DNA from 3 places in the Xanthobacter versatilis genome. Region 3 is predicted to be linked to each of the others. Evidence: predicted binding sites of a transcription regulator. Region 3 holds the regulator's gene; each other region holds the start of a gene.

Region 1 (6,823 bases), on a different contig from region 3:
ATATCGCCCGGCGTCGCGTGAGAGGAGAAAGACAAGCTCTTCTCGCCGATGCGCACACTATCCGCGCCCTCGGCTGCGATGGGCGCACGCCAGCGCCCCTGTACGCTGTCGAATTCGAGGAGATGGGCGATGGCTTCCGCCCCACCCTTGATCTCGTTGAGATGAACGATCTCGAGCCGGTTGTTGCCGCGCGGATCATTGTCCGGGCGGTAGGCCGCCCCCATGGCCGCGCGAAGCGAAAGCCGTCCAATGCGGCCGAGGCCGTTGATCCCTACTCTCATGGCACCGTCATCCTCGCAAACTTTGAAAAGGTGCGGCGTTGCCGCGATGATCTCAGGCTTTGGTGCGGTCGCCGGCGTCCGTCACCCTCACGCCGCCGGCTTCGTACCAGTCCTTGGTATGGTTCACGATCCACACCACCGAGAGCATCACCGGAACCTCGATGAGCACACCCACCACGGTGGCGAGAGCCGCACCCGACTTGAATCCGAACAGGCTGATGGCGGCAGCCACCGCCAGCTCGAAGAAATTGGAGGCCCCAATGAGGGCAGAGGGGCCGGCCACGCAGTGGGCTTCGCCGGACAGCCGGTTCAGGAGATAGGCAAGGCCCGAGTTGAAATAGACCTGGATCAAGATCGGCACGGCCAGCAGCGCAATCACCAGCGGCTGGGCGAGGATCTGCTCGCCCTGGAAGGCGAACAGCAGCACCAGGGTGGCGAGCAGCGCCACCAGGGAGAGCGGCTGGAGCACGCCGAGCAGGCGATCGAGCCCGGCCTGTCCACCGGTCGCCAGGATGCGCCCGCGGAGGAGCTGCGCCGCGATCACCGGGACGACGATGTAGAGCATCACCGACAGGAAGAGTGTGTCCCACGGCACGGTGATGGAGGAGAGCCCGAGCAACAGCCCCACGACGGGCGCGAAGGCGACGATCATGATGGCGTCGTTCAGCGCCACCTGGGACAAGGTAAAGTGGGGCTCACCCTTGGTGAGATTTGACCAGACGAACACCATGGCCGTGCAGGGCGCCGCCGCCAGAAGGATGAGGCCGGCGATATAGCTATCGATCTGGTCGGCTGGCAGGTAGGGTCGGAACAGATAGCCGATGAACAGCCAGCCGAGGAACGCCATGGAGAACGGCTTCACCGCCCAGTTCACCAGCAGCGTCACCGAGATTCCGCGCCAGTGCCGGCCGACCTCCTTGAGCGCGGCAAAGTCGATCTTGACCAGCATGGGCACGATCATCAGCCATATGAGGATGGCTACCGGCAGGTTGACCCGCGCCACTTCCAGCGCCCCGATGGTCTGGAACACGGACGGCGCCAGCGCGCCAAGCGCGACGCCGGCGATGATGCACAGGAACACCCAGAGAGTGAGATAGCGTTCAAACACGGACACGGTGCGGGATCTCCCAAGGCCGCCAGCTGCGGCCGATTGCGGCGAGAGCGTGGGCGCGGTCTGTTTCAGGACGACGACAGTTCACGCGGCCTGTCCCGAGAGTGTGAGGTCCGTCGCTCCCTCCATTTTCCCGATCTCGCCGATGCGCTCCTTGAGCGAAGCAAGATCGAGCTGCTCAAATGGCAGGTTGACGAAGGCGGAGATACGCCCGGCGAGCCGACGGTAGGTGGCAACGAAGGCAGCCTTCTGCTCAGCTTCGGTTCCCTTCACCCGGATCGGGTCGGGCAGACCCCAATGGGCCTGTAGCGGATGACCGGGGAAGGCAGGGCAGATTTCCCCAGCTGCGGCGTCGCAGGTAGTGATGACGAAATCCATCTGGGGCGCATCCGGCCTGGCGAACCCATCCCAGCTCTTGGAGGCGAGGTTCGTCGTGTCGTAGCCGAGCGAGTCGAGCAGATCGATAGCCATCGAGTGCGGCTTGAGCTTCGGCCGACTGCCGGCCGAGTAGGCCTTGAAGCGGCCTCGCCCCTCGCGGTTGAGCAACGCCTCCGCGATCAGCGACCGTGCCGAGTTGGCCGAGCAGACCAGCAGAACATTGTAGACGCGATCATTCCCAGCGGCAGGACGCAGCTGTGGAAAGGCCGCGGGGCCGGTCCCGCACCGGGGGGAGACGGCAAAACCCATCTCCGCCATCAGTTGGCTCAGCACAGGGCCCGCTGTGGACAAGCTGACGGCATAGATGATGGACCGTCCCTCGCGCCGCGACGTGACAAGGCCGGCACGCTCCAGCACGCCGAGGTGCACCGACATGGTATTGTGCGCTACCGCCAGCAGGCGGGCGATGTCGCCCGCCTGAAGGCCATAGGGCACATAGCGCAGCAGAAGACGATAAGTCTCGAAGCGCGTGCCTTGGGACAGCGCATCGAAGATCCGCGTGGCGTCTTCCCCATTCAGCTTCGTCTCGTCCATCTTGTCTCACCGTTCGAATGCTGCTCACGCGTCAGCCCAAGTGCCTCAGGCGCCGCCCTTGAAGGTCCTGGCCCAATAGTCCTTGACCTGCTGGACCAGAGCCGGCGGCAAGGGAACATAGCCGAGCTCGGACGCAAATTTCTCGCCCTCGCCCAGGGCGAAACGCCAGAACTCGAAGGCGGCTTGGCTGTTCGCCGGCACCTTCGGCTCGCGGTACATGAGAGCGAAGGTGGTCGCCGCAATAGGATAGGCATCCTCGGCGGGGGAATCGGTGATGACGACGAAAAAGTCCTTGGCGCCGGCCCAATCGAAGCTCAGCGCCGCCGCCTGGAACGCCGCCGCGCTGGGTGCGATGAACTTGCCAGCACGGTTCTGGACGAGGCCATAGGCCAGCTTCACCTGCACCACATAGGTGTATTCGACATAGCCGATGGCATTCGGGACCCGCTTGACCTCGGTCGAGACCCCTTCGTTACCGCGCGCGCCATACCCCACCGGCCAGGCGACTGCGCTGCCTTCGCCGACCTGCTGCTTCCACTCCGGGCTCGCCTTGGCAAGGTAGGACACCCAGTTGAACGTGGTTCCAGATCCATCGGAACGGTGCACCACCACGATCTTCGCGTTGGGCAGCTTGACGTCGGGATTGAGGGCCCTGATGGCGGGATCGGACCAGGTCGTGACCTTGCCGAGATAGATGTCAGCGAGAAGGGCGCCGGTGAAGCGGAGCTGGCCGGGCCCCACGCCGTCCACGTTGAACACCGGAACGACGCCACCGAACACGATGGGGAACTGGCCGAGGCCATATTTCTCCAGTTCTTCCGGCTTCAGCGGCTTGTCGGACGCGCCGAAATCCACCACCCCGTCCTTAATACGGTTGACGCCGGCCGACGAACCCACCGACTGGTATCCTACGATGTGGCCTGTGCGCTCACGAAACGCCTCCGCCCATTTCCAGATGATCGGATAGGCGAAGGTGGAGCCGGCACCCCGCACCTCCGCGGCGCGCGCCGGAGGCGCGAACATCGACAGGGCCGCGAGCGTCGCCGCAGCTGTCCAGACAAGAATGCGATTCACGGCTGGCCTCCCTTGGGTCCTAGCGACATATCGCTGGAAACAGATAGCTCCATACGAGTCATTATGTCGATAGGAGTGGACAGATCGCTATATGGCCTTCATGTCACTCTTGTGACGCCATTTGCGTCGCGCCAATCGCAGCGATAGTATAAATTATCGATATGTCGATACAAATGGAAATGATGTAATGTAGAGACGGAATGCTCGCGAGGTTGAGAGGCAAATTTGTTCGGGAGGAGAAATGAATAATAGGCGCTTCATATGGACTTTATATAAGTAATATACGTCAATCGAAGTCGGATAGCCTCTCAAAAATTGCAATCAACCATGGACAATTGCCACGATGTCCATATGATTTACATGAAATAAAGCCAACCATAGCCTAGAACTACGTTGCGTCATATTCGATAAAATCTCTGTTGATTCAGGAATATCGCTCGATATACACAAATTGTCATGAATTTGTTACATAACATGCTTAGAGCCCGTGAGGCTAGGTGAGCATCAGAAGCCCTAGCGGCACTGTCCAGGGAGACGGCATCCTCATGAAGATCATCACTCTCGCGAGCGCCCTCGCGCTGCTCGCTACCGGCGCGGCCTTCAACGGCGCCGCTGCCCAGGCACTGGTCAAGGTCGACGGGTCGTCCACGGTATTCCCCGTGACCGAAGCCATGGCGGAGGAATTCCAGAAGGCGAACAAGGATATCAAGGTGACGGTCGGCATCTCCGGTACCGGCGGCGGCTTCAAGAAGTTCTGCCGCGGAGAGATCGACATCTCTGACGCCTCGCGCCCCATCACCTCCGCCGAGCAGAAGGCCTGCAAGGAAGCCGGCATCGAGTATATCGAATTGCCGGTCGCCCTTGATGCGCTCACGGTCATCGTCCACCCGTCCAACACCTGGGCGAGCGAGATGACGGTTGCGGATCTGAAGAAGATCTGGGAGCCCGAGGCCCAGGGCAAGATCACCAACTGGAAGCAGGTCCGCGACAGCTACCCGGATCGGCCGCTGGTGCTCTACGGCGCGGGCGTCGACTCAGGCACTTACGACTATTTCACCGCCGCCATCGTCGGCAAGGAGCATTCCAGCCGCGGCGACTTCACCGCATCGGAGGATGACAACGTGCTGGTCCAGGGCGTGGCGGGCGATCCCAACGCCCTCGGCTTTTTCGGCCTTGCTTACTATGAAGAGAACACCGGCAAGCTGAAGGCGGTGAAGATCAAGGTCGATGACGCCGCGCCCGCCGTGGAGCCGTCGGTCGAGAACGCCCGCACCGGCAAGTACCAGCCTCTGTCGCGGCCGATCTTCATCTACGTGAACAAGAAGGCGGCCGAAACCCGTCCGGAGGTGGCGAAGTTCGTTGAGTTCTACCAGGACCCGAAGCACGCGGTCGAGCTGGTCAAGGAAGTCGGCTATGTGCCGCTGCCCGAGGCCGCCCTGAAGGTGTTCCAGGAGCGCTTCAAGAAGCGTGAGATCGGCACCGGCTTCACCGGGTCCAAGGTCGGCGTCTCCGTCGAGGATCTCGTCAAGGAAAAGCTCGTCTACTGACAGGTGATCTTGAGGGACCTGAGGGAGGTGCTCCGGCGCCTCCCTCCATTCAGGTGAGGGTTGGACGTGGTCGCACCGGTGTCTCCAGACTCAAGAACAGGCCGGTTGCGCCTGACGGTTTCTCCGGTCTTCCTGGCGCGACGCCGGGTGGTGGACCGCATCATGCGCGTTGTCCTGTTTCTCAGTGCCGCACTCTCTGTCCTGGTCACGGCGGGCATCGTCTACGTCCTCCTGTCCGAAAGCCTGAAATTCTTCGCACAGGTGTCGATCATCTCCTTCCTGACCGACACACAATGGACGCCGGTGTTTCAGGACAAGCACTTCGGCATCATGACTCTGGTATCCGGTACTTTGGTGAGTTCGCTCATCGCCCTGCTCGTCGCGATTCCAGCCGGTACCGTGCTCGCAATCTATCTGTCGGAGTTCGCGCGGCCACAGGTGCGCGAGACCATCAAGCCGTTTCTGGAGCTTATCGCAGGCGTGCCCACTGTGGCATTCGGCTATTTCGCTCTTTTGTTCCTCACGCCCATCTTCCAGATCTTCATTCCCGGGCTGGCGGGCTTCAACCTGCTCGTGCCGGGCATCGTCATGGGCATCATGATCCTGCCCTACATCGTTTCCGTGAGCGAGGACGCCATGCGCGCGGTCCCTGCGGAACTGAGGGAGGGGGCCTATGCGCTGGGCTTCACGCGGCTCCAGACGGCGACGCGGGTGGTGATCCCCGGCGCCTTCTCCGGGGTGACGGCGGCCTACATCCTCGGCATGTCGCGGGCGGTGGGCGAGACCATGGTGGTGGCCATTGCTGCGGGCCAGCAGGCGAAGCTCGCCCTGAACCCTCTGGAGGGCGCAGCCACGATCACCTCCTATATCGTCCAGATCAGCCTCGGCGACGTGCCACATGGCTCCATCGCTTATCTCACCATCTTCGCGGCGGGCATGACGCTGTTCCTCATGACTTTCGCCTTCAACATTCTCGCCTTCTGGCTCCGCCAGAAATACCGTGAAGTCTATTGAGGGGATGGCCGTGAAGCCGCTCGCCGCTCAACCCTCCCGCCGCCTCTCCGACGCGGAAATCGTCGCTCGGGCGCATCGGTCCGACCGCAATTTCGCGATCCTGGGCCTCAGCGTGCTCGTCATTTCCATGATCGTTCTGCTGTCGCTCATCGTGGACTTCATGGTGGACGGGCTTGGCCGCATTGATCTTGATTTCCTGACGAGCTTCCCCTCCCGACGCGCTTCGGAGGCCGGCATTCTGTCCGCCTGGGTCGGCACCACGCTGGTGATGCTGGTGACGACGGCGCTGGCGGTGCCGCTCGGCGTCGCAGCAGGCCTCTATCTTGAGGAATATGCGCCGCGGAACTGGATCACCCATCTCATCGAAATCAATGTGACCAATCTCGCGGGCGTGCCCTCCATCATCTATGGGCTGCTCGCCCTCGGCCTGTTCGTGCAGAGCTTCGCCATGGGCCAGACGATTCTAGTTGCGGGCATCACGCTGGCGCTTCTCATCCTGCCCATCATCATAGTCGCCACACGCGAGGCGGTGCGCTCCATCCCGCTCGAGATCCGCGAGGGCGCCTATGCGCTTGGCGCCGACAAATGGCAGACGGTGAGCGGCTACATCCTGCCCACCGCGCGTCCCGGCATCCTCACGGGTGCCATCGTCGGTATGTCACGGGCCATCGGCGAGACCGCGCCCATCATCACCATCGGCGCGCTCACCTTCATCGCCTTCCTGCCGCCTTCACCGGTCCAGGACACCTTTCCGTTCATCAATTTCAACTGGCTCAACTCGCCGTTCACGGTGATGCCGATCCAGATGTTCAACTGGGTTTCAC
Region 2 (6,823 bases), on a different contig from region 3:
GCGCGACCAGCAACGCCTTGGGCCGGCCGAGCCGGTCGGAGAGCAGGCCCAGCAGGGGCATCGATACGAGGCGTGCCAGCATGGGCACCGCCAGGGCCACGCCGATGGCCTCGGGTCCCAGCTCGCGATGCTGGAACCACAGGGGCAGATAGGGCAGCTGGATGCCCATGGCGAGGAAGAACGCCGCATAGGCGCCGCCGAGCCGCAGCTTCAGCGCCGGACGTCCGTCGACCTCCCTCACCTGATTCGCCACCGCCAGGCTCAGGCGGCGAGGCAGCGGATGAAGGTCTCGGGCTCCACATTGCCGCCGGAGAGCACGATAACCGCCGTGCCACCGGAGACGCCGAGCCGGCCTTCCAGCAGGCAGGCCAGCGCCACCGCGCCGCCGGGCTCCACCACCAGCTTCAGCTCCAGGAAGGCGAAGGCCACCGCCCGCGCCACTTCGGCGTCGGTGACGGATGCGCCCTCGCCCACCAGCGGGCGGGTGATCTCGAAGGTCAGCGCGCCGGGGGTCGGGGCCAGCAGGGCGTCGCAGAACGAGCCGGACGGCTCAGGATTGCGCTCGCGCACGCCGGAGCGGAACGAGCGGGCATGGTCGTCGAAGCCGGCGGGCTCGCAGGCCACCACCCGCGCGCCGGGCGCTTGCGCCTTCACCGCCAGCGCAATGCCGGCGACGAGGCCGCCACCGGAGACATTGGCCGCCACCAGATCCGGGACAAGGCCCAGCGCGGCGAGGTCCTGCACGATCTCCAGGCCCACCGTGCCCTGCCCGGCGATGACATGGGGGTCGTCATAGGGCGGAACCACGATGGCGCCGCGCTCCTGCGCGATGGCGCGGGCGATGGCATCGCGGTCCTCGGTGCGGCGGTCGTAGCCCACCACCTCGGCGCCGAGGGCCCGGGTGCGGTCGCGCTTCAGGGCCGGGGCGTCGTGGGGCATGACGATCACCGCCGGCATGCCCAGCAGCCGGGCGGACGCTGCAACCCCTTGCGCGTGGTTGCCCGACGAGCAGGCGACCACGCCGGCCGCCCGCGCCGCCTCAGGGATCTGCACCATGCGGTTATAGGCGCCACGGAACTTGAAGGAGCCGGTGCGCTGGAGCGTCTCCGGCTTCAGGAACACGCGCGCGCCGGTGCGCTCGCTGAGGATCGGGGAAAATACGAGGGGCGTGCGCACGGCCACGCCGGCGATGCGGCGGGCGGCGGCCTCCACGTCAGCGACGCAGGGAATCGGGACGGGACTGGAGATGGTTGTGGCGCTCATGCGCCGGACGCTATCCGACGCCGGCGGCGAAGGCGATAGCGGCGCGCGATGGGACCTATGTCGTGGGCGATGAGCACATTATCGATGAACTGCCGCGCGCTTTCGCGCCACGTATAGCGAAGCGCGAATCGCCGAGCCGCCGCCGGCGACAGCTCCAGCGCCTTCAGGCAGGCGGTGCGCAGGTCGTTGTCGAGGACGCCCACCGGCTCGGTGGCATCCTCCAGCACGTCGGTGGGGCCGGTCACGGGATAGGCGGCCACAGGCAGGCCGCTCGCCAGCGCCTCCAGCAGCACGATGCCGAAGGTGTCGGTGCGCGAGGGGAAGCAGAACACGTCGCAGGCGGCGTAGACCTGCGCCAGGTCCTCGCCCTCCTTCGGCCCGAGGAAATGGGCCGCGGGAAACCGCTCCTTCAGGCTGTTGAGTGCCGGGCCGCCGCCCACCACCACCTTGGAGCCGGGCAGGTCCAGCTCCAGGAACGCCTCGATATTCTTCTCCACCGCCACCCGGCCGACGAACAGATAGACTGGGCGGGGCAGGTTCAGCGTCGCCTCGGGACGGGGGCGGAACAGCTCCGCATCCACCCCGCGCGACCAGCGCATCAGCCGCTTGAAGCCCCGCGCCTCAAGGTCGCGCTCCAGCGTCGCGGTGGAGACCATGACGCCACCGCCCGCATTGTGGAACGAGCGCAGCCAGGCATAGGTCAGCCGCTCCGGCACCGGGGCGCGGGCGGAAAGATATTCCGGAAACTTGGTGTGGTACGAGGTGGTGAAGGTCCGCCGCGAGGCGATGCACGCCCGCCGCACCAGGATGCCGATGGGACCTTCCGTAGCGATATGCACGAAATCCGGCTGCATGGCCTCGATCCGCCGCATGATCATGCGCGGGGTGGCCAACGCCAGGCGGATCTCGTTGTAGCTGGGCATGGGAATGGACCTGAACCCCTGCGGGCTCAGGAATTCCAGTTCTGCACCGAGGGCGGCCGCTTCATTTGCGGTGTACTCCAGGGAGCGCACCACACCGTTGATCTGTGGATGCCACGCATCGGTGGCCACAAGAACCCGCATCAAGCCGCCGCGCGCGCCCCCTCGACCATGTCCTGCTGCTCCGCCGGGGCCTTCTGGAGGTTCCGCGTCCAGCAGATGATCTCCAGGTGGCCGTCTTCATATTCGGCGATGGCGGTGCAGCTTTCCACCCAGTCGCCGCAATTCACATAGCTGACGCCGAACTGGTCGTGAATGACCGCGTGGTGGATATGACCGCAGATGACGCCGTCCACCCCGTTGCGCTTGGCCTCGTCGGCCACCGCTTCCTCGAACTTGCCGATGTAGTTGACGGCGTTCTTCACCTTCAGCTTCGCCCACTGGCTCAGCGACCAGTAGGTGAGGCCCAGCCGGCGACGCACCTTGTTCACATAGGTGTTGGTGGTCAGTGCGGCGGAATAGGCCCAGTCGCCGAGGAAGGCGAGCCACTTGGCGTGCCGCACCACCACGTCGAACACGTCGCCATGGATGACGAGGTAGCGCTTGCCGTCCGCGGCCTCGTGGATGGCGGTTTCCACCACCTCGATGCCGCCGAAATGGGTGCCGTAATAATCGCGCAGGAATTCATCGTGGTTGCCGGGCAGATAGACCATGCGCGTGCCCTTGCGGCCCTTGCGCAGCAGCTTCTGCACCACGTCGTTGTGCTTCTGCGGCCAGTACCAGGAGGACTTCAGCCGCCAGCCGTCCACGATATCGCCCACCAAATAGATGGTGTCGGCGTCGTGGTACTTGAGGAAGTCGATGAGGAGATCCGCCTGGCAGCCCTTGGTGCCGAGATGGACATCGGAAATGAAAAGGGCGCGGAAGCGGCGCGCTTGGGGACTGTCGCTCACGCAATCACCTCCCGCCTTGACCTGCCGCTGGGGAACTTCCCTCACCGGGCAGGCGACTTGCGACGGCCTTTCGACGTCGAAGTCTCGACAACTGACCTTGCGCCTTCGAAGCGCAGTCCGGACTTAGCCGGAGTCTCGTTTCCTTTTTATGACGCTTGCGCGAAAAACGGAAGCGCAAACGCTCATCGTTACGGCATGGTCAGAAAAACAGCAGTAATACACTGGCAGCTACAGAGGCGGCTAAAAGTCCATTGACGCGTCGACGCAGCTTTTCGTCTGAAAGCAGCTGCGACAACGCGACGCCGAACATCGCCCAAAGCGCCAGCGATGGCAGCGCCGTCAGCGAGAATACCAGCGCAACGGTCAGAACCTGCGCCAGGACATCTCGCGCCGGGTCGACGAAAGTCGGAATGACGCTCAGGGCCACCGTCCAGGCCTTCGGATTGACCCACTGGAAAGCGGCCGACCCGAAGAAGGAGGGTGCCGACTCTGCCCCGCCTTCCCCAGCGTCCGGTGCGTCGGCATGGAGCAGGCTCCAGGCGAGGTAGAGCAGATAGGCGGCACCGGCCAGCTTGAGCGCCAGATGCAGGGCCGGCACTGCCACGAACAGGCGGCCGAGCCCGAGGCCGATGGCCAGGACCAGCAGCGGAAATCCCACCGCCACCCCCAGCATTTGCGGCACGGTCCGCCGGAAGCCGAAGCGCGACCCGGACGCCGCAGCGATCAGGTTGTTGGGTCCGGGCGTGACGCCGGCCACGAAACAGAACAGGACGAGGGGCAGGATCTGGTCAATCATCGGCAGGGTTCGGAGCATGGCATGCATTTTCTTGGAACCCCACCATTGACCAATGCCCCCGTCCGCGCCAGCGTGCGCGCCCGGCGAGCGACCGCGCGCCGCACGCGCTTGACATCCAATGATACCACTAGGGAGTTCCACCGATGAAGCTGGTCCGCTTCGGGGAAAAAGGGCAGGAAAAGCCGGGTCTAATCGATTCAACCGGTAAGGTGCGCGACCTGTCCTCGGTCATCCCCGACCTCGCCGGCGAGGCGCTCTCGCCCGCCAGCCTCACCAAGATCGCGGCGGTCGATCCGGCCTCCCTGCCGCTCGCTCCCGAGGGCGTACGCCTCGGCTCCTGCGTGGCACGGCCGGGTAATTTTGTCGCCGTGGGCCTCAATTTCGCGGACCATGCCGCCGAGACCAACAATCCCATCCCGGACGAGCCGGTGCTGTTCAACAAGGCGCCGAACTGCGTTGTCGGTCCCGATGACGACGTGATGATCCCCAAGGGCTCGCTGAAGCTCGACTGGGAAGTGGAGCTGGCCTTCGTCATCGGCACCCGCGCCCGCTATGTGGAGGAGAAGGACGCCCTCGACCACGTGGCCGGCTATTTCATCTGCAACGACGTGTCCGAGCGCCATTTCCAGATCGAGCGCGGCGGCCAGTGGGCCAAGGGCAAGGGCAGCGAGACCTTCGGACCGCTCGGCCCCTGGCTGGTGACCAAGGACGAGATCCCCGACACCTCGGATCTCGCCATGTGGCTCGAGGTCAACGGCGAGAAGGTGCAGAACGGCTCGACGAAGACCATGATCTTCCGCATCCCGTTCCTGGTGCACTACATCAGCCAGTTCATGGTGCTGGAGCCCGGCGACGTCATCACCACCGGCACCCCGCCCGGCGTCGGCCTCGGCTTCAAGCCCCCGCGTTTCCTGAAGGCAGGCGACGTGATGCGCGTGGGCATCGCCGGCCTCGGCGTGCAGCAGCAGACCGTGGTCCCGTTCCAGCTGTGAGATTCCGGGCCGGGGATGATCGTTCCCGGCCCCCTCACTGCAGCGTGGCGTTGGCCAGCCAGGTCTTCACCGCGTCGAGGGCCTCGCCGCGCTTGCCGGTGCGGTGATGGGCTTCCTGGAAGACCGCCAGTTGCACGTCGGCGCTGGTGCCCGCCTCGGCGATGGTGCGCACGTACAGGAGGGCATCGAGACAGCCGAGGGCCTCCGCATCCTCCCCCACCAGATGGACGAGCCCGTCCACCGCATCGCGCACCGAAACCGCGCGGCGCTGGGCCAGATCCACAAACGAACCGTGGATGCCATAGCGCTGGGCGCGCCACTTGTTCTCGTCGGCGATGGCCCGGTCCACCGTGCCCACATCCTTGTTGTGGTGCCGATTGCGCACCAGGAAGCGCACCAGCGCGCGATACAGCGCCGCGATCGCCACGGTGTCCTCGATGCGGGTGCAACTGTCGGGCGCGCGCAGCTCCAGCGTGGGCAGCTGGCGCGAGGGGCGGATGGCCCACCACACATAGCTCGAATCAGTGATGGCCCGCGCCTCCACCATGGCGTCGATGTAGCGCTCATAGGCGGCGGCGGTCTCGAACATCTCGGGCAGGCCGGTGCGGGGCAGCTCGTCAAAGGCCGCCAGCCGATAGCCCATGAGCCCAGTCTGCTTGGCCCCCCAGAACGGGGACGAGGTGGAGAGGGCGATGAAATGGGGGATGTAGGGCACCATGCGGCGCATCACGTCCACCCGCTCGTCGGGGTCGGGCAATTCCACATGCACGTGCAGACCGCACACCATGCTGCGCTCGCCCAGCATCTTCAGGTCGTTCATGACGCCGTCGAAGCGGTTGGCCCTGGTGGCGCGCACCCCGTCCCAGGTGGCGGTGGGATGGGTGCCGGCAGCGATGAGCCCCAACCCGTGCTCCGCCGCCACGTCCGCCACGGTTCGGCGCAGGCCCTTGAGCTGGTCGAGCGCGCTGCCTGCGCCGGTGGACGGGCGGGTTGCAAGCTCCAGCTGGGATTGCAGCATCTCAACCGAGACGCTGTCGCCCAGAATGTCCTTCAGCTGGTCGAAAAAGCCCGAGGGCATGCGCCTTTGGACCGAATTCGTCTGCGCGTCCACGACGAAGAACTCTTCTTCGATTCCGAAGCTGTAGTCGTGCGACACGCAGGCCTCCCGCATAAATTGCCCAGAGGGCGAGCCAGTAAGGCCCATCCAACGGCCAAGTTCCGGACAGACTGACGCGAAAGGCGACGAAAATGCGGCACGACGAGAAGGCCGTCGTCTATCCTACTCTTTCAATATCTTAATGTATCTCAACCTATTACGAATCACTTGTTTATAAGTGTTTCAGCATGTGTGACGAATTCTTCCAAGATGAATGGGAACAAAACGGCCATTCGGGCGTTTACAGCGCCACTCAGCCACCCCGCGCCGCCCCCACCAAGGCCAGGGCGGCCACCGCCGCCGTATCCGCCCGCAGAATGCGCGGGCCGAGGGAGAGCGTGACCGCGCGCGGGGCGATAAGGGCGCGCTCGTCCGGGCTGAAGCCGCCTTCCGGGCCGATCAGCACGCTCACCGGCCCGGAAGGGGCCGTGCGCAGGGCATGGATGGGATCATGGTCGGCCGCCGCCTCGTCGCAGAAGACGAGCACCCGCTCGGCCGGCAGCGCGTCGAGCCATTGGGCAAGCGGGCGCGGCTCGGCGACTTGCGGCAGGCTGAGAATGCCGCATTGCTCGGCCGCCTCCACGGCGTTGGCCGCCATGCGATCGAGATTGATGCGCGACACCTGGGTGTAGCGGGTGATGACCGGGGAAAGCACGCCGGCGCCCATCTCCACCGCTTTCTGCACCATGTAGTCGAGGCGGGCGTGCTTCAGGGGCGCGAAGGCATATTCCAGCGTCGGCGCC
Region 3 (6,823 bases):
CGGCACGCTCAGGGGCCGGGTGGTCATCATCGCCGTGCCGCCCAGCGTGATCGCGGCCGGCAAGCTGCGCATCCTGCCCCGCCTGCCGGAGCGCGTCCGCACTGCGGTCGAGACCGTTACGCTCGGCACCTACGACCACATCGCCTTCGATCTGCCGGGCAACCCCGCCGGGCTGAAGGCGGATGAACTCATCTATTTCAAGGTGGAGGGGCCGCGGGCCTACGGCCTGCTTGCCCGCATCAACGGCGGCAGCCTCCACAGCCTGGAAGTGGCCGGCGCCGTCGCCGAGGACCTCGCCAACAGCCCGCCGGAGGCCGCGCACGCCTTCCTCCTGGAAGCTCTGACCCATGAGTTCGGCGCCCGCACCGCGGCGAAGGTGAGCAAGGTGCACGCCACCCGCTGGAGCCGCGAGCCTTGGGCGCTCGGCGCCTTCACCTGCGCCCTGCCCGGCTACGCCCACATGCGCCAGGCCTTCATGGAGGTCTTCTCCGACCGCATGATCTTCGCCGGCGAGCACGCCCATGAAACCCTGTGGGGCTCGGTGGGCGGGGCCTGGCTCTCCGGCGAACGGGCGGCCAGGCAGGCACTGGGCGTGCTGGGGTAGGCCCGCCGCCGGAGGGCCAGGACCGATGGCGCGGCGCCGAGGCCCCCCTCCCCCGCGCGCGCGGGCCATGCTAGCGTCCGGCCCGTGACCGATCCGCGCCTTTCCCCCCTCACCCGCCGTGCCTTCCTTGCCGGAGGCGCCGCCCTCGGCGCCCTCCCGCTGGGCGTCACCCGCGCGCTTGGCCAGCAGGGCGAGGCGGATGTCATCATCATCGGCGCCGGCGCCGCCGGCATCTCCGCCGCGCGGCGCATCGCCGAGGCGGGACGCTCCTACGTGCTCATCGAGGCGACGAACCGGGTGGGCGGGCGCACCGTCACCGACACCGCCGTGTTCGGCGTGCCCCTCGACCTCGGTGCGGCGCGGCTCAACATGCCGGCGGCCCGCCCCATGGCCGCCTATGGACGGGCGGAAGGGCTCGACATCGTCCGTGCCCCCGAGGGCGGCCGGCTCTATGTGAACGGGCGCGAGGCCCGCGATACGGACTACGAGGCCTTCGTCGCCACGGTGCGCCGCGCCGAGCGCGCCATCGGCGCCGCCGGCGATGCCGGGCGCGACATGCCCGCTGCCCGCGCCCTGCCCGACCTCGGACCGTGGGGACACACCGCCCGCTTCGTGGTCGGGCCCATCGGCTGCGCCAAGGATCTCGATCAGGTCTCCACGGTGGATTTCGCCCGCGCCGAGGAGCGCGAGGGGGAGGAGATCTGCCGCCAGGGCATCGGCACGCTGGTGGCCCAACTGGCGCGGCCGCTGACGGTGCGGCTGGAGACGGTGGCCCGCAGCGTGGAACTGACCGGCCGCCTCGTCACCGTGCAGACCAACAAGGGCACCCTTCAGGGGCGCTCTGTCATCGTCGCCGTGCCGCCGAGCGTGATCGCCAGCGGCAGGCTGCGCATCCTGCCCAACCTCCAGCCGCGCTATCGCATGGCGGTGGAGAAGATCACCCTTGGCGCCTACGACCACATCGCCTTCCGCCTGCCGCGCAACCCGGCCGGCTTCGCGGCGGACGAGACCGTCTATTTCAAAGCCGACGGCCCGCGCGCCTATATGATGCGCGCCCGCATCGGCGGCACCGACCTCTATACGCTGGACGTGGCGGGCGACGTCGCCACCGGCCTCGCCAACGCCGCGCCCGAGGCGGCGGCAGCCTTCGCGAAGGAGGCGCTGACGCGGGAGTTCGGCGCCGACACCGCGGCGCGGATGGGCAAGGTGCACGCCACGCGCTGGAGCAAGGAGCCCTATGCGCTCGGCGCCTTCTCCTGCGCCCTGCCCGGCTACGGCAACATGCGCCGCGCCTTCATCGAGACCGTGGGCGGCCGCATGGTGTTCGCCGGCGAACACGCCCACGAGACCCTTTGGGGCACCGTGGGCGGCGCCTGGCTGTCAGGCGAGCGGGCGGCGCGGCAGGTGCTGGGGCTGATCGGGGTACGCTCGGGTTAGGAGAGCGCCGAGGCAGGCCATTGGGACCAATGGACCGGGGGGCGTGGCCGGGTTTGGAAAGAGCCGCCGCCACCCCCTCTCCCGCGTGCGGGGGAGGGTTGGGGAGGGGGCAGGCCCTCTCCCTCCTCACCGGTTGCACCAGGCAAAGGCACCGCTCGCCCCACCCTGCCCTCGCCCGCAAGCGGGACAGGGGGAGACCGGCGCTTCCCGCTCATCTCACCATCGTCGCCCTCCGGCTTGACCGGAGGGTTCATCTCGCCGCTTGTCCAAACCCCGGCCGCAGCATCCCGGCCGTTCCATGGACCCTCCGGTCAAGCCGGAGGGTGACGGCGCTCCCTCGTCGTAAGGCGCCGTCCCTCAATGGGAGCGGGCGAACATCTCGTTGAAGGAATAGCCGGCGCCACGGACGGTGCGGATGGGATCGGACTGGCGGCCGCGGTTGATGGCCTTGCGCAGGCGGCCCACATGCACGTCCACCGTGCGCTCGTCGATATAGACATCCTGGCCCCACACCCCGTCGAGCAACTGCTCGCGGGAGAACACGCGGCCGGGGCTCTGCATGAGGAATTCGAGCAGGCGGAACTCGGTAGGGCCGAGATGCACCTCGCGGCCGGCACGGTGGACCCGGTGGGTCTCCCGGTCGAGCTCGATGTCGCCGGCCCGCAGCAGGGTGGCCACGTGCTCCGGCTTGGCCCGGCGCAGCAGGGCGCGGACGCGGGCGAGCAATTCGGGCACCGAGAACGGCTTCACCACATAATCGTCGGCGCCGGTGGCGAGGCCGCGCACGCGCTCGGTCTCCTCGCCGCGGGCGGTGAGCATGATCACGGGCAAGCGCTCGGTCTCGGGACGGGTGCGCAGGCGCCGGCACAGCTCGATGCCGGACAGGCCCGGCAGCATCCAGTCGAGGATGACGAGATCGGGCACGCTCTCGCGCAGCCGCGTCTCGGCCTCGTCGCCGCGGCCGACGCTTTCCACGCCGTAGCCTTCCGACTCCAGATTATAGCGGAGCAGGAGGGTCAGGGGCTCCTCATCCTCGACGATCAGAATATGCGCCGGCACTGTCTATCACCTGTCTTCACTACTTCGGCCGCCCGACCCGGGTGGATCCGGATCGGGAGCAGCCATCACGTCCGCTCAGCCCATCAGGCCTGGGCGGAACGACCGGGAAAGGCCAGGGTGGTCTCGCTGGAAGCATCCGCCTTGGGACGGCTCTCCGGCAGGTTCTGGCCCGTGACCATGTAATAGACGATCTCCGCGACGTTGGTCGCGTGGTCGCCGATGCGCTCGATGTTCTTCGCGCAGAACAACAGGTGCGTGCACACGGAGATGTTGCGCGGGTCTTCCATCATATAGGTGAGGAGCTCGCGGAACAGGGACGTGTACATGGTGTCGATGGCGCCGTCGCGGCCCCACACTTCCACCGCCTTGGCCTCGTTGCGGGCGGCGTAGGCGTCGAGCACTTCCTTCAGCTGTTCCAGCACCAGGTCGGAGATGTGCTCCACGCCCCGCACCAGCTTGGCCGGATGATACTCGCCCTCGATGGCGATGACACGCTTGCCCACGTTCTTGGCCAAGTCGCCGATGCGCTCGAGGTCGTTGGCGATGCGGATCGCCGACACGATCTCGCGCAGGTCGTTGGCCACCGGCTGGCGCTTGGCGATGACGAGGATTGCGCGATCCTCGATCTCGCGCTGCATCTGGTCCACGGTGCTGTCGAGCAGCACCACCTTCTGGGCCAGGGCGCCGTCACGCTTGATGAGCGAGGACACGCCATCGGCCACCAGCCGCTCGGCGAGGCCGCCCATCTCCACCACCTTGCGGCCGATTTCCTTCAACTCCTGGTCGAAGGACGAAACGGTATGCTCCGGCATCGGAATGATCCTTCTCAAGCATTTTCCGGCGAAGCGGGCAAAGGCTCGCGTGACGAAAATGCACTAAAGCAAAAACAGGAGGCAGCGTCGCGGCGGACTGGCCGCAACGCTGCCTGAACCCTCAGCCGAAGCGGCCGGTGATATAGTCGCGCGTCTTGATCTCCTTCGGATTGGTGAAGATCACGTCCGAAGGCGCCACCTCGATCAGCTCGCCGAGATAGAAGAAGGCGGTGATGTCGGCGCAACGCGCGGCCTGCTGCATATTGTGCGTGACGATGACGATCGTGAAGTCCTGCTTCAGTTCGTCGATCAGATCCTCGATCTTCGAGGTGGAGATGGGGTCGAGGGCCGAGGTGGGCTCGTCCAGCAGGATCACCTCGGGGCGCACCGCGATGGTGCGGGCGATGCACAGGCGCTGCTGCTGGCCACCGGACATGCCGAGCGCCGAGGTGTGCAGGCGGTCCTTGGTCTCGTCCCAAATGGCGGCCTTGCGCAGGCACCACTCGACGCGCTCGTCCATCTGCGCCTTGGTGAGCTTCTCGTGCAGCTTCACGCCGAAGGCGATGTTGTCATAGATGGACATGGGGAACGGGGTCGGCTTCTGGAACACCATGCCGATGCGGGTGCGCACGATGGTGGAATCCAGCTCCTTGCCGACGATGTTCACGCCGTCATACAGCACCGCACCCTCGGCCCGCTGGCCGGGGTAGAGGTCGTACATGCGGTTGAACACGCGCAGCAGGGTGGACTTGCCGCAGCCCGAGGGGCCGATCATGGCGGTCACCCGCTTTTCCGGCACCTGGAAGTTGATGTTCCGCAGCGCATGGTTGCTGCCGTAGTAGAACTGCAGGTTCTCCACCTTGATCTTGGCGGGGGCCGCCAGCGCATCGGGGCGCGCGGCGACCGAGGAGGAGAGGTTGAAGGTGGGATCGACGGCTGAAGTCATTTTGGCCTCGCTTCGGAGGATGAATTCGGAAGGGTTCGGGTCCGCGGGAACCTAAGGGCGACCTAGTGGCTCCGCGCGAGGAACAGGCGGGACGCCACGTTGAGCACGAGCACGCCCACGGTGATGAGCAGCGCCCCGGCCCAGGCGAGCGAGACCCAGTCGTCGAACGGGCTGCCGGCAAACTGGTAGATGGCGATGGGCAGGCTCGCCATGGGCTTCGACAGGTCGGTCGACAGGGCGTTGTTGCCGAGCGAGGTGAACAGCAGCGGCGCCGTCTCGCCGGCCGCGCGGGCGATGGCGAGCAGGATGCCGGTGACGATGCCCGCCCGCGCCGCCCGCCAGGTGATGAACATGACCACCTTCCACTGCGGCGCGCCCAGCGCGAAGGCGGCCTCGCGCAGGCCCACGGGAACGAGGTTCAGCATGTCCTCCGTGGTCCGCACGATCACCGGGATCACCAGGATGGCCAGCGCCAGCGAGCCGGCCCAGCCGGAGAAGCCGCCGAACGGCACCACCAGCAGGGTGTAGATGAACAGGCCCACCAGGATGGAGGGCGCCGACAACAGGATGTCGTTCACGAAGCGGGCGGCGGAGCCGATCTTCGTGCCCTTGCCGTTCTCGGCGAGGAAGGTGCCGCAGAAGATGCCGATGGGCCCGCCGATGATGAGGGCGATGCCGATCTGGATCAGTGAGCCGACGATGGCGTTCAGAAGGCCGCCGTTCTGGCCCGGCGGCTTGGTGACCTGCGTGAACACGTTGAGGCCGAGGGCGGGCAGCCCGCGGGACACCAAGGTCCACAGGATCCAGCCCAGGAGGAAGATGGCGAGGACGGCAAAGCCCGTCGAGATCGCCTTGACGGTGGTGTCCTTGGCGCGACGCGCGGCGAGGGAGGCCATGATTGCCTGCTCCTTGATCAGTCGAGCCGCGAGCGAACGAGCGCCCGGGACAGAGCCAGCACGATGAATGAAATGACGAACAGGATGAAGCCGAGCTGCAGCAGCGAGGTCAGCTTCAGGGACCCGATCCCCGCTTCCGGGAACTCGTTGGCGATGGTGGAGGCGATGGTGGCGCCCGGCGCGAACAGGGAGGCCGACATGCGCGTGGCGTTGCCGATGACGAAGGTGACCGCCATGGTCTCGCCCAGGGCGCGGCCGAGGCCCAGCATGATGGCACCCACCATGGCCGTCTTGCCGTAGGGCACCGAGACGTTCTTGTAGACCTCGTAGGTGGTGGCGCCGATGCCGTAGGCGGATTCCTTCAGCATGGGCGGAACCGATTCCAGCGTTTCCACGAACATGGCAGTGATGAAGGGCAGGATCATCACCGCGAGGATGAGGCCGGCGGTGAACATGCCGGAGCCCAGCGGCGGGCCGGCGAACAGGGCGCCGATGATCGGCAGGTTGCCGATGGTATCGATCAGCGGCGGCTGCACATAGGCGGCCATCAGCGGGACGATGACGAAGAAGCCCCACATGCCGTAGATGATGGAAGGCACGGCGGCGAGCAGTTGCACCGCGACGCCGATGGGCCGCTTCAGCGGCTGGGGGGCGATCTCGGTGAGGAAGAAGGCGATGCCGAAGGAGAGCGGCAGGGCCACCACCACGGCGATGATGGCGCTGAACAGCGTGCCGTAGATCATCACCAGGGCGCCGTAATTCTCGGTCACCGGGTTCCACGCGGGCGACCAGATGAAGTCGAGCCCGAAATGCTTCAGCGCCGGCAGGCCGCCCTGGAACAGCTCGGCGATGATCAGGCCGAGCAGGACGAGGACGAAGATGCCGCTCGCCCACAAGAGGCCGACGAAGATCGGGTCGGAGATCCGGCCGGTCGCCTTCGCCTTGGTGATGGGCTGGACCGATCCAGACCCCATGCTATCCACCGTCGCGTCCATTGGATGCCTGTCCCCCGCGCGCCGCAGCCGGCGGCCTGATCCGAAGCCAGGGCTCAACGCGCTGTCGCGCCGCC

What was found. Region 3 encodes PhoB, which activates phosphate uptake and scavenging genes when phosphate is short. Its sites were predicted from a motif close to TGTCATNNANCTGTCAT; they were not measured.
Region 1: a site for PhoB is predicted at 3,539-3,555, ahead of pstS (phosphate ABC transporter substrate-binding protein PstS). Genes of this name have one in related genera too.
Region 2: a site for PhoB is predicted at 3,285-3,301, ahead of V5F66_RS05965 (UDP-2,3-diacylglucosamine diphosphatase). Genes of this name have one in related genera too.

The regions. Positions count from the first base shown of each region.
Region 1 covers NZ_JBAFVB010000006.1:60,895-67,717, forward strand. Annotated here, with positions in the region: gene V5F66_RS13225 (ArsJ-associated glyceraldehyde-3-phosphate dehydrogenase) at 1-281, opposite strand, end outside; gene arsB (ACR3 family arsenite efflux transporter) at 334-1,395, opposite strand; gene V5F66_RS13235 (arsenate reductase/protein-tyrosine-phosphatase family protein) at 1,477-2,364, opposite strand; gene pstS (phosphate ABC transporter substrate-binding protein PstS) at 2,410-3,438, opposite strand; gene V5F66_RS13245 (PstS family phosphate ABC transporter substrate-binding protein) at 3,984-4,985, shown strand; gene pstC (phosphate ABC transporter permease subunit PstC) at 5,148-5,999, shown strand; gene pstA (phosphate ABC transporter permease PstA) at 6,004-6,823, shown strand, end outside.
Region 2 covers NZ_JBAFVB010000002.1:502,101-508,923, forward strand. Annotated here, with positions in the region: gene V5F66_RS05950 (MFS transporter) at 1-241, opposite strand, end outside; gene V5F66_RS05955 (threonine ammonia-lyase) at 262-1,263, opposite strand; gene V5F66_RS05960 (glycosyltransferase family 4 protein) at 1,260-2,327, opposite strand; gene V5F66_RS05965 (UDP-2,3-diacylglucosamine diphosphatase) at 2,327-3,136, opposite strand; gene V5F66_RS05970 (LysE family translocator) at 3,336-3,950, opposite strand; gene V5F66_RS05975 (fumarylacetoacetate hydrolase family protein) at 4,076-4,924, shown strand; gene V5F66_RS05980 (carboxylate-amine ligase) at 4,959-6,128, opposite strand; gene V5F66_RS05985 (16S rRNA (uracil(1498)-N(3))-methyltransferase) at 6,334-6,823, opposite strand, start outside.
Region 3 covers NZ_JBAFVB010000015.1:61,966-68,788, reverse strand. Annotated here, with positions in the region: gene V5F66_RS21235 (flavin monoamine oxidase family protein) at 1-604, shown strand, start outside; gene V5F66_RS21230 (flavin monoamine oxidase family protein) at 689-2,041, shown strand; gene phoB (phosphate regulon transcriptional regulator PhoB) at 2,399-3,100, opposite strand; gene phoU (phosphate signaling complex protein PhoU) at 3,184-3,912, opposite strand; gene pstB (phosphate ABC transporter ATP-binding protein PstB) at 4,034-4,858, opposite strand; gene pstA (phosphate ABC transporter permease PstA) at 4,921-5,754, opposite strand; gene pstC (phosphate ABC transporter permease subunit PstC) at 5,772-6,728, opposite strand.